Regions from separate parts of the Aerococcus sp. Group 1 genome, predicted to be linked through region 2. Evidence: riboswitches for the same ligand, from Rfam matches in the RefSeq annotation. Region 2 holds a riboswitch; the other holds the start of a gene.

The links. Region 2 has a riboswitch for FMN ahead of HMPREF9243_RS02535 (energy-coupling factor ABC transporter ATP-binding protein). Riboswitches for the same ligand answer to the same signal wherever they lie in the genome.
Region 1: it holds a riboswitch for FMN, as region 2 does, so the genes downstream of both, HMPREF9243_RS06420 (ECF transporter S component) here and HMPREF9243_RS02535 (energy-coupling factor ABC transporter ATP-binding protein) in region 2, are expected to answer to the same signal.

What each region holds. Positions count from the first base shown of each region.
Region 1 covers NC_015278.1:1,364,903-1,370,681, forward strand. Annotated here, with positions in the region: gene HMPREF9243_RS06410 (helix-turn-helix domain-containing protein) at 1-360, shown strand, start outside; gene HMPREF9243_RS06415 (hypothetical protein) at 462-1,367, shown strand; gene HMPREF9243_RS06420 (ECF transporter S component) at 1,517-2,107, opposite strand; FMN riboswitch at 2,216-2,334, opposite strand; gene HMPREF9243_RS06425 (pseudouridine synthase) at 2,390-3,112, opposite strand; gene scpB (SMC-Scp complex subunit ScpB) at 3,112-3,672, opposite strand; gene HMPREF9243_RS11030 (hypothetical protein) at 3,669-3,782, opposite strand; gene HMPREF9243_RS06435 (ScpA family protein) at 3,809-4,438, opposite strand; gene HMPREF9243_RS06440 (hypothetical protein) at 4,435-4,800, opposite strand; gene HMPREF9243_RS06445 (NAD-dependent protein deacylase) at 4,967-5,698, opposite strand.
Region 2 covers NC_015278.1:526,445-532,223, reverse strand. Annotated here, with positions in the region: gene truA (tRNA pseudouridine(38-40) synthase TruA) at 1-748, opposite strand, end outside; gene HMPREF9243_RS02545 (energy-coupling factor transporter transmembrane protein EcfT) at 851-1,645, opposite strand; gene HMPREF9243_RS02540 (energy-coupling factor ABC transporter ATP-binding protein) at 1,635-2,513, opposite strand; gene HMPREF9243_RS02535 (energy-coupling factor ABC transporter ATP-binding protein) at 2,489-3,328, opposite strand; FMN riboswitch at 3,394-3,519, opposite strand; gene HMPREF9243_RS02530 (acyltransferase family protein) at 3,571-5,454, opposite strand; gene rplQ (50S ribosomal protein L17) at 5,664-5,779, opposite strand, start outside.

The sequences.
Region 1 (5,779 bases), 840 kb from region 2:
AAGCAACTCATTCTCATTTTTCCCGACAAACTACAGTTTGAAATGAAATATAAATACATCAAATTAGTTGCTTCTACCCCGCCTCAGCTTAATGCATTTTATCCTTACTTTTTTAGCAATAGTATTTATTTCATTTTAATACGAACCATTTTCAGTCAAAAAATTTACTATATTTCTTATATGTGCGAAAAGTTATTCGTTAGTCGGTCTACTCTTTATCGCATCATTGATTCCATTAACCAATTTTTTACCAGTTATTATCCAAGTCTCAGTCTCACCATGAACCCCTTTACTATTGAGGGTCCCGAACGTGAGGTAAGGAAATTTTATTACGATTTTTTGAATTTGGTTACCAGTTAACCCAATGGCCTTTTAATGAGGTGAGTCATCAGGATATTAACAAAATCTCCCTCTACTTAAGGCACTCCATGCCTAGCCTAGGACTTTATAGTAGTCACCCCTTGTTCCCCATTATTCTTGCCATCAATTTAATTCGTTATAAGCATAAAGACCTGGTCCAAGACGGTTACTTACCAAGGGACCTATCGAGCCTACAAGAATCCTTAACCGCCACAAAAGCCCAATTTACTATCTTTGATATCGAGTATCGCCTAAAAATATCCATCAATTCTGAAGCCGTCCGTCAACTCTTAGTCGGTCTAGCACCACACACCACCTACTTATCTATCCAAGCTTTAAAGGAAGAAATTCGTTCTTCAAATGATCATTCTCAAGCCATCGCTAACTTCTTTAAAGAATTGGATCAACTAACGACCAGCCAGCAATTAAGTCCTTTAGACCAAGATAAGAAGGATCTGTTGCTTTTATTACTCTATAATTGCTGCCAGGATAAGCTCGATGTAAAGGAAAATGAAAATTATTCTAAGATGCAGTTGACTGCTTTAGAAATCAGTAATTTAAAGGAAAAATGGGAACTCATCCTTCCCGGCTTTAACGCCCGTCTACAGCCAATTCTAGAAAGTTTTCAATCCTATTTCAGTAAAGGGCTAATGGCCAAACGTACGGCTATTATGTTTTCTTATGTCTATTCATTTTATCCCTTAACAATCAATCATTTTTATAAGGACTATAAACGCCTAAATATCGCGGTTTATACCGGTCGTTCTTACAGCACTGGAGAAATCTGTGGAAAACTCCACCTGTTTTTTGGCTCATTAATTGAGGTCACCCCCATCACAGATACTTACTTTATGGAAGACCTAGACCATTCAAGGATTGATATTTTATTAACCACCTACCCCTTATTTAATCTTAAGGTCATAACCATTCATACAATAAAGGATGATCTAACGACTGAAGATTTAGGTTGGATTTACCAAATGATTAACCAACTCAAATTTTCCTAAAGTCCAGGAAGAAGAATGCCATCTTCACAACACGAAACATATAAAAACACCAGCTTAAGAAGTTAAGCAAGTATTAGCTTCTCATTAAGCTGGTGTCTTTTTTATTTCAATGGCAAGGGATTTACCTAGCGAATAATAATTGCCCTGAACTAAACTAAACGCCGCTTAGCCACAGGTAAGGCAGCCGATAAAACAATAAAGTTAGCTATCGAAATAATCAGACCCTTGAGTAAATTAAAGGGAACTATGCCATAAAGAATATATTCCTGCATGTTAGGAATTTCGAAATTCATCACAGCCATATAGAAGGGAGTAATGACATAGTAGTTAGCCAAAGAAAGGACAAACGTCATTAATACGCTACCGATTGCAAAAGCAAAGCAGACTTTGACATAGTACTTAGCCGTTTCAACTTGTTTGCTCAAACGAAGATCATAATTACGTAAAATATAGTAAATTGGCAAGCAATAAGAAAGAGTAGCTATGAAAGAAGCCATATCTCCGATTGGGTAACCTGCATTGCCACCTGTTTGCATATAGTGTAAAAAGTTCCGTACAAAAGCAGCCCCTGCACCACTCCATGGACCAAACAAAAAGGTGGTGAATAGGATCGGTACATCAGAAAAATCGACCTTTAAGAAAGGTATAGCAGGCAATATCGGAAAAGAAAACATCATAAGGATAAAGGCAATAGCCCCCATAACTGCGGTAACAATTAACTGACGTGTACTTGTTTTCATAACAATTTCCCCTTTCTTCTTCTCAGTCAGGGTTAATTGTTATTTCTTGAAAATAAAAAATTCCTTTCACCGAAAGTCTTCAATGAAAAGAATTAATTAGTAAGTATTTACTATCTTCTCCCATTCTGACTTTACAGTCGGTACTAGAATTTCACTAGTTCTATCAGCTCACTGATTCGCGGACTATCACCGCCGATCGGGAATCTAACCCTGCCCCGAAGATTTCATTTATTTAATTTTACAGATAAATTATAACCCTATTATAGGAGAAATGCAAGCGTTTTATTTTTGTAAGGCATATTGTTTTAAACGCTCAACTTCAGCTTTTAATAATGGCCGGTATTCACCCACTCCTAGACCTTCAGTCGTTAAAAAGCCATAGCGTTCGCGGTTCAAACGTTTTACGGGATGGCCAACTGCTTCAAGCATCTTACGGACTTGACGATTACGTCCTTCATGAATTGTCAACTCAACGGTTGCATTTTCCTTAGCAGCCTTATTTTTCCGAATGCGTGCCCTAGCCTTAGCGGTTTTCTGCCCGTCTATCACTAGACCTTCTTCTAAGCGCTTAAGAGCATCAGGGCTAGGATAGCCCTTTACCTTAGCCACGTAGACCTTATCAATTTCGTAACGAGGATGCATTAATAAATTGGCAAATTCCCCATCATTGGTTAAAAGTAAGACTCCGGTCGTATGATAATCTAAGCGCCCGATAGGATAAATACGTTGGGGGATCTCTTTAAAATAATCAACCACTACTTTTCTGCCCTTATCATCAGCAACAGAAGAAATGACCCCATCCGGCTTATTAAATAAGTAGTAAACGGGTTCTTCTTTATATATAGGCACCTGGTCAACTTCAACGAGGTCCTTCTTGGTGACCTTAGTGCCGAGTTCAGTAACCACCTGGCCGTTGACCCGCACCCGGCCAGCAAGGATTAATTTTTCGGCATCGCGTCTCGAAGCCACACCAGCATGGGCAATGACCTTTTGTAATCTTTCCATTATTTATCTCCTTCTTCATCAAATAAGCCCTTATCTTCCTCATCTTCAGGTAAAAGCGATGATATATCAGGGAGGTCAGCTATTGAATTCAATCCAAAATATTGATAAAAATAATTAGTTACTTGGTAAAGAATCGGACGCCCAGGACCTTCTTTTCGCCCTACTTCTTCAATCAAGTCATGCAATAAGAGGCGTTTAATCATAGCTTGCGATTGAACTCCCCTGATTTCATCAATTTCTAATCGGGTAATTGGGCCTTGGTAGGCAATCACTGCCAAGGTTTCCAAGGCTTGTTGGGACAGCTTCAAAGCAAAGGGACTGACTGCATATTTTTGGATTAAGTCAGCATAGATCTTTTGAGTCAGTAATTGATAGCGCCCCCCTAGACATACTAATTCTAGCCCCCGCTGACTATCAGTTTTTAATTTTTTGTCTAAGTTCCATAAACTATACTGGACCTTTTCTTTAGAAAGATCTAAAAGATTAGCTAGTTCCTCTAGGCTAAGGCCTTCCTCACCAGCAACAAATAATAAACTTTCGCAAGCACCCTCAATGGTCAATCCCCATCATCCTTCTTTTGTATGCTTATATCTGCAGCAATCTGATCCTGCTGGATAAGTAATTTTCCTTGTTTAACTAATTGTAACAGAGCCAGAAAATAAGTCACCACTTTCTCTCTGTTAGGCTGATTCGAACTCAGCAAATAAAAAAGGACAAGTGGTCTGACTCTTGGTCCAAGGCTTCTTCGATACTCGTAATCGCCTCATCAATTGTAAAAGTTTCCCCTTTTACAGTTCTTTCTAGTGGTTGTTCCTGCTTCAAGCGTAAAAACATTTTTTTAAAGGCCGATAAGAGGTCTTCACTGCTTACTTCGTTTTCAGGCAAGGGTACAACGGCTTGTAAATCCGAGAGGTCACTGGCCTCTTTAGAGTAACTCAAAGACCGGTCAGCTTGTTTTTCTTCTAAGATAGCTGAGACAGCCTTATATTGCTTATAGGTTAGTAATTGTTGGACCAAATCGGCTCGTGGATCGTCTTCCTCTTCTTTTTCCATAGCTTTTTTGGGTAAGAGTAATTTAGTCTTAATTTCAATTAAACTGGCCGCCATAATCAAATAGTCACTGGCTAGTTCCAAGTCCCTTTTTTGGTGGCGGTGAATTGTTTCTAAATATTGGTTGGTGATATCAACAATGGGAATGTCAAAAATATCAACTTCCATCTGCTTAATTAAATGCAAAAGCAAATCTAGCGGCCCCTCAAAAGCCGCTAGATCGATGTGTAATTCATCATTAGAAGTTTCAGTGTTTTCTTGCTTAGTTTTATTCATAAACCTTCCTCATCGTGATGAATGATATGTGGCATGGTACGTTGCTCATGTAAGGCCCATCCTTTTAAGATATCAGACATAGCTAGTGAGCCGCTAATGGTATACATAGGAAATTCCTGGGTTAAAGCAGTCAGCATGGCATAGGTAATCTCATTTTGGTCGAAAGAAGGATTAACTGAGCTATAACGTACTAATACTAATTCTTTTTCCTCATCTTGGTCAAAACCAATAATACCGACAATATTATCGGTTTCTTCATCACGCCATAAATAGAGTTGACGTTTACCTGTTTTTATACGCTTCATTTCTGCCATCAAGTCATCCATAGACTTATAGGCATCTAGATAAGATAATAAACCCATAACTACTTTCTCATAATTTGAAATGTATGGAATTAGCATAACTCACCTAACCTCTCTTAAAGATTCTATGGTTCATAGACTATCACAAACGCCCCAAAAAGAAAATACTCACTTTTCTAAGCAAATATCCAATACCATAAAATAGAAAACTTTTTGAAAAAACATCTTAAATATCTAAGGCCTTAAATACTTTGGTTAAGGAGTCCTCAAAGACCAACGTATCTTTTCTATCCACTTGAATCTTTGTTTTATTAATGACTGCTAAATAAGAGCCATTAAAATAATCAATTAAACCAGCGGCAGGATAGACTCTTAAAGAAGTCCCCGCAACGATCATCAAGTCCGCTTGCTCAATGGCTCTAACCGCCCCTAATATCTCTTTTTGATCGAGTGCCTCTTCATAAAGAACGACATTAGGACGTACGATGGCCTGGTCAAAGCTGCATCGTGGGATCCCTTGATCATCTTTTTCTAAGTCTTCTGTCCGATAGTGTCGTTTACATTTTAGACAGTAATTATCCCAGACATTGCCATGTAATTCATAAACTTTTTGACTTCCCGCCTCTTGGTGAAGACCATCGATATTTTGAGTGACAATGGCAACTTCTTTCCCCTTAGCTTCTAAATCAGCTAAATAGCGGTGACAGGCATTGGGTTTAGCATCTGGATAAACTAAATGATCAAAGTAATAGTCAAAAAATATTTGGGGATATTTCTCAAAGAAAGAATGTGAAATAATTTCTTCTGCACTGACCTGATATCCAGAATCTTGCATAAATAAACCATCCGCAGAACGAAAATCAGGAATGCCACTTGCTGTGGATACTCCTGCTCCTCCAAAGAAGACGATCCGATCACTTTCATAAATCATATTTTTTAAAGTTTCGATCTTATTCATTACCAGCCCTCCTATAGTTCTATTGTATCAAAGTTTAGCATGATCTTCGAATGGCTTTTCCCTTCATTTCTTTTCTATGCC
Region 2 (5,779 bases):
TGGGATAGTCCACATGGTGCAAGTAGAGACCATGTGCCTTGGCAGTGGGGCCCGCGGCGTTCCGGTCTTGAATCCTTAACAAGTCACTGAGATTCTCCACCGGACGCAGGCCATCGCCAATCTGCAAGCAGGTCCCCACAATAATCCGCACCATATTGTAGAGAAAACCATTGCCCTCAAAATAAAAAGTCAAAGTCTGCCCATCCCAAGAAGCCTGACATTCCGCCCGGTAGATCTCCCGGTCAAAGACGGTTTTATCCGTCTTGGTAGAACAGAAGCTCTTAAAGTTATGCGCCCCTATTAAGGCCGGCAAGGCGGCCTGGATCCGAGAAACATCAGTACGATAGGGATGGTGGAGAACGTAGTGACGCTCAAAAGGCGAAACAAAGGGAGCTAGAGACACCTTATATAAGTAGGCTTTTCTTTGGGCATGGTAGCGGGCATGGAAGTGTTTTTCCACCGGCTCAACTGTCTTCACACAAATAGCGTCATCTAAGATACTATTCAAAGCCCGTAATAAGCCCTCGGTTTCGATCTCTGAAGGGTAGTCAAAGTGAACCACTTGCCCTAGGGCATGGACACCAGAATCGGTACGGCCAGACCCATAGACAGGAATCTCTTGTCCCTTCGTCATTAATTTCAGAGCCTTTTCCAGGGCTGCTTGGATACTGGGACCATTGGGTTGGACTTGAAATCCCACATAGGGAGTACCATCATAAGCAATCGTCGCTTTATAGCGTTGTGGCATAATTATCAAACGCCTCTCTCCTTATATAATCACAAATAAATAGGAAAAGCCGGCCATCACTGCCAGCTTTTCGCTCTTGTCATTCATTACTTGCCTTGGCCATTAGGACCTAAAGATTAATATTGCTAGGCAAACGCAAGCCACTAGACCGATAGCCATGGTATCGCGTTGGTGCCAGTGGAGTAAACGGTACTTGGTCCGCCCTTCGCCCCCTTGGTAGCCACGGGCTTCCATAGCAATGGATAAGTCGTAGGCGCGGTCAAAGGCCGAGACAAAGAGGGGCACCAGGATGGGAATAATGGCCTTGATCCGGCTCATTAAGGAGCCCTCGCTAAAGTCAACCCCACGCGCCCATTGAGCATCCATAATTTTGTCCGTCTCTTCTAATAAGGTTGGTACAAAGCGTAATGCAATGGACAGCATTAAGGCAATTTCGTGGACTGGTAGAATATTCTTTAAGGGCTTCATCAAACTTTCCAAGCCATCGGTAATATCCAGGGGTTTGGTGGTTAAGGTAAGAATGGTAGAAATGAAAATAATGTAAACGAAACGCAAAAAGATAAATAAGGCGTTCCATAAACCTTCATCAGTGATGGCTAAAAAGCCCCATTGCCAGTAAACTTCCCCTGTCCGGGTAAAGAATAACTGCAAGGCCACCGTAATTAGGATCAATAGGATCATGGGCTTTAACCCTTTGAGAAAAATTTTCAAAGAAATTCCGGTCAGCCAGACAAAAGCCACCACTAAGAGGCCTAAGATTCCATAAGTCAGGCCATTATTGGCGAAGAAGATAAAGATCAGTAAAATGAACATAATGATCAATTTGGCCCGTGGATCCATTCGGTGGACCAGGGAATCGCCGTTCAAATAACGTCCCATAATAAATTTATTCTTCATCTTGAACCTCCCCTAGTTCAAAATAGTTAAGAATACTATTCGCGAGTTGGTCAACGGTTAGCGGATTGTCTTGGAGTTGAACCCCTGCTCGGTCAGCTAAAACCGCCTTGAAGGCTAAACTGTCAGGTAAGGATAGGCTATGGTCCCTCAGCCAGTCAGCATCAGAAAAGATTTCCGCTGTGGGCCCTTGACGGACTACCGTTCCTCGATTCATCACGACAATATGATTGGCATATTGGGCAGCATCATTCATTTGATGAGTCACTAAAACCACCGTTAACTGGCGTTCCTTATAGAGTCGGTAGAACATGGCCATCATGTCCCGGTGACCTTTTGGATCCAAGCCAGCCGTGGGTTCGTCCAAGACTAAGACCTGGGGTTCCATGGCAAGGATTCCAGCAATGGCTACCCGGCGCATTTGCCCGCCTGATAAGTCGAAGGGCGATTGGTCATATAACTCACTTGGCAAACCAACCAGGTCCAGGGCTTCAATGGCTTTTTGACGGGCTTCTTCCTCACTGGCTCCGTAGTTTAAGGGGCCAAACATAACATCTTTAAGGACGGACTCTTCAAAGAGTTGCGACTCAGGAAACTGAAAGACAATCCCTACTTGACTACGAATCCGCCGTAGGACTTCTCCTTTAGAGTTCTTGGTCAACTGGTCTGGCCCAATTTGAACGGTTCCTTGAGTAGGCTTCAAGAGGCCGTTAAGGTGTTTGATGGCGGTTGATTTCCCACTACCGGTATGGCCAATAAAGGCGGTAAAACTTTGGTCGGGAATGGTTAAATTCACATCATGCAAAGACAAGGTTTCAAAGGGAGTGCCCGCCCCATAAGCATAACTTACGCCTTGGAATTCAATTTGCATAACCAATCCACCATCCCTTCTTCAGTATAATAATCTTTTTCAAATGAAAAACCACGTTGGGCTAGGGCATTTTTTAATTGCACACTAAAGGGCACGCCCAGTCCCATATCGATCAACTTATCCCCATAAGAAAATATTTCTGCCGGTTTGCCCTCATTAACGATTTCTCCCTGACGAAAAACCAAAATCCGGTCGGCACTGGCCGCTTCACTTAAATCATGGGTAATGGATAGGACGGTGAGCTGGCTCTTTTTCTTTAGACGGCGGATAACCTCCATCACTTCTTCGCGCCCTTCTGGATCCAACATGGAGGTGGCTTCATCCAAAATAATCACCCGGGGCTGGAGAGCAATAATGCCTGCAATGGCTACCCGTTGTTTTTGCCCTCCGGATAAGTTACTGGGTTCATATTGTCGATAAGCCGACATGCCGACCTCGTCTAAGGCCCAATTGACCCGCTCGACCATTTCATCGTGTGGTACCCCAGCATTCTCTAAGCCAAAAGCCACATCGTCTTCAACCGTGGCTCCAACGAATTGGTTGTCAGGATTTTGAAAAACCAGGCCGATATTTTGCCGGATCGTCCAGACATTGGCTTCATTAAGCGTTAAACCCGCCACGGTAATCTGGCCGGATTCCGCTTCTAATAGCCCATCAATTAGTTTGGCCATGGTAGATTTCCCTGAGCCATTATGACCGATAATAGCTACCCATTCTTGGTCAAAGATATCAAAAGAAACCTGTTTGATGGTTTGTTTGTCTTCTTCCTTATCATAGCGAAAGCTAACATCTTTGACAGAGATGATCGACTCCAAATTGTCTCCCCATTTCTAAAATAAAACCCTCCGTTCTAATTAACGGAGGGGCTATAGTTATCGTATTCACTCTTCTCCTATCAGACTTTACTGTCGGTACTAGAATTACACTAGTTCATTCCTATCAATCCCTTGATAGCTTGCGGACTTTTACCGCCGGTCGGGAAACGCTCCCTGCCCCGAAGATATCTGTAAATCTCTTATTAGTGTAACGGAACCAGTGCTATATTTCAACTGATTTATCACTTATTATCTTCAATTAGTGCCCGACCCACATAGTCTGTCCAAGCCTTGACCCCTGCTTTTGAGAAGTGGATGCCATCTTGGCTGAGCCAATCGGCTTGGGCATTTTGATCATAGTAACCAGACCAATCAATTAATTGACAGTTCTTCCTGCTATCAGCGGTTGCCTTCAAGGCTTCGTTGACTTGTTGGCGCCAAGGTCGGTTAACATGGGTATTGACCAGGTAAATCTTCTTTCCTTCAAAGCGTTTCAGTAATTGGTTAATTTGTTGGGAAGTAAAGCCACCATTGGCGCCTAAATCTACCACCACTTTATCCTGAATCTCATTATCGGCACTAAAGCTATCGATTAGTTCACCAGCTTGGTAGACTTGGAGTCCCACCTTGGCACAGATATTTGACCGTGGGAAGAGGGCCGTAATCCCCTTAGAGACATCGATGGTTAAGGAGTCTCCTAAGAAGGTAAAACTGAGGCCGTTAGCCTGGTAGAGAACCTCATTAGAGAAGTCACTCACGATGGCCTGTTGGTCTTGGCTGAGCGACTGCCGGTATTTTTCAATATCTTCATCACTATCACTAGCAATGGTATGCTTTTCCCGGTTAGCTTGTTCGATAGCTTCACGGGCCTCCCGAGCTTCAGCCTCAGACTTGAGCACCACTTCTCCCTTGGGTGCTGTCACTAGGGCAAAGAGCGCCAGGCCTAGGACCAGGGTAAAGCCCCAAAAGAGGACTTTTTGGTACCAGGGAGTCTCCTTAGACCGGACTTGACGAAAACCGGTAATTAAACGGAGGGGCTCTCCTTTAGGCCGTAAATAAATCGGTATTGTCACTAAGCGCTGATTAATTAGGGCGTCTAGGAGTAGACCAATCACAAAGATAGCTAAGACCTGTAACCACGGTTGCATGGTAAACCAGTTTTGTTGACTGGCATGGGCAGTAAAGACAATATAGATGGGATAGTAGGTCAGATAGATGAAATAATTCTTCCGTCCGATAAAGGCCAAGGGCTTAAAGCGAAGAGCTTTACCAATAAAGGACTGGTCTTGGACAATAGCCAAGAGCAATAAGACTACCAGTAGGTCAAAGACCAACATGCCCCCGTAATAAGTCCATATGGAAGAATCCGTCAAGAACTTCATCAAGACTGCTAATATACCAGCAGTCACTAGGGCAATTAAGTCTGGCGTCCAAGACGACTTAAGTAGCCGATCTGAGAAGCCTATGATTTCTTCCCCCATTAAGAAAGCGATACTCCCTAATAAAAAGGAAAATAAGCGACTATCGGTCCCATAGTAGGCCCGGCTAGGGTCTTGACCCGGAGTAAAGAGAAAAGCCATCCAGGCCACTGACATCAAGGCTAAGACGATCAAGAAATAAGTAAAATGCTGTTTGACCAGCCGCCGTCTCAGTAAGCCATAGATGAAATAAAAGACCAAGAGCGACTGTAGGTAGACCCCCAAGTACCAGAGATGGGTCAAAAGCGAGGGGTGGAGAAATTCAGCAAAATAGGAAGACCCGATGGCAATCTGATACCAGTTATTGACAAAGGCCAAGCTGGAAAAGACCACTGGTCGGATATTAGTTAACAGCTCAGTTTGAAAAAGAAGTAAGAGCGCTAGCAAGAGAATAATAAAAAAGACCAAGGGCCAAAACATCTTCCCTAAGCGCCTAAAAAATTGCCAGCCCAGTCTGAAGGACTTGCCCTCCCTTAAGCGCCGTTCTAACTGACTGGTCACCAAATAACCCGATAGGATTAAGAATATATCCACCGCTAAAAAGCCACCCGGCAAGGAATTGGTGAAGAAATGATAGCAAATGATGGCAAGCATGGCAAAGAGCCTCAGGGTATCTAGCTGAGGGAAATAGAGCCGTTCTTGGCGCATGGGGAAACCTCTTCTCTATGAATGTTCATTAACATTATTATTATAACAAATATTCTCTATCGAAAACTAAAAAAAGCGCAAAAAAAAGACATATAAAATGTCTCAATAAAAAACAAACTTTTTCATCCCTAGACTTCTGCCTAGGGATGAAAGAGCTAGACTCGGAAAGAAAGACTTCTTCCTTTCCATCATCATAACACTCAAAAGTTTTATACTAATTCAATAATCGCCATTGGAGCGTTGTCGCCACGACGTGGTTCAGTTTTTAAAATACGGGTGTAACCACCTTGACGGTCAGCGTAACGTTCACCTAAGTCATTGAATA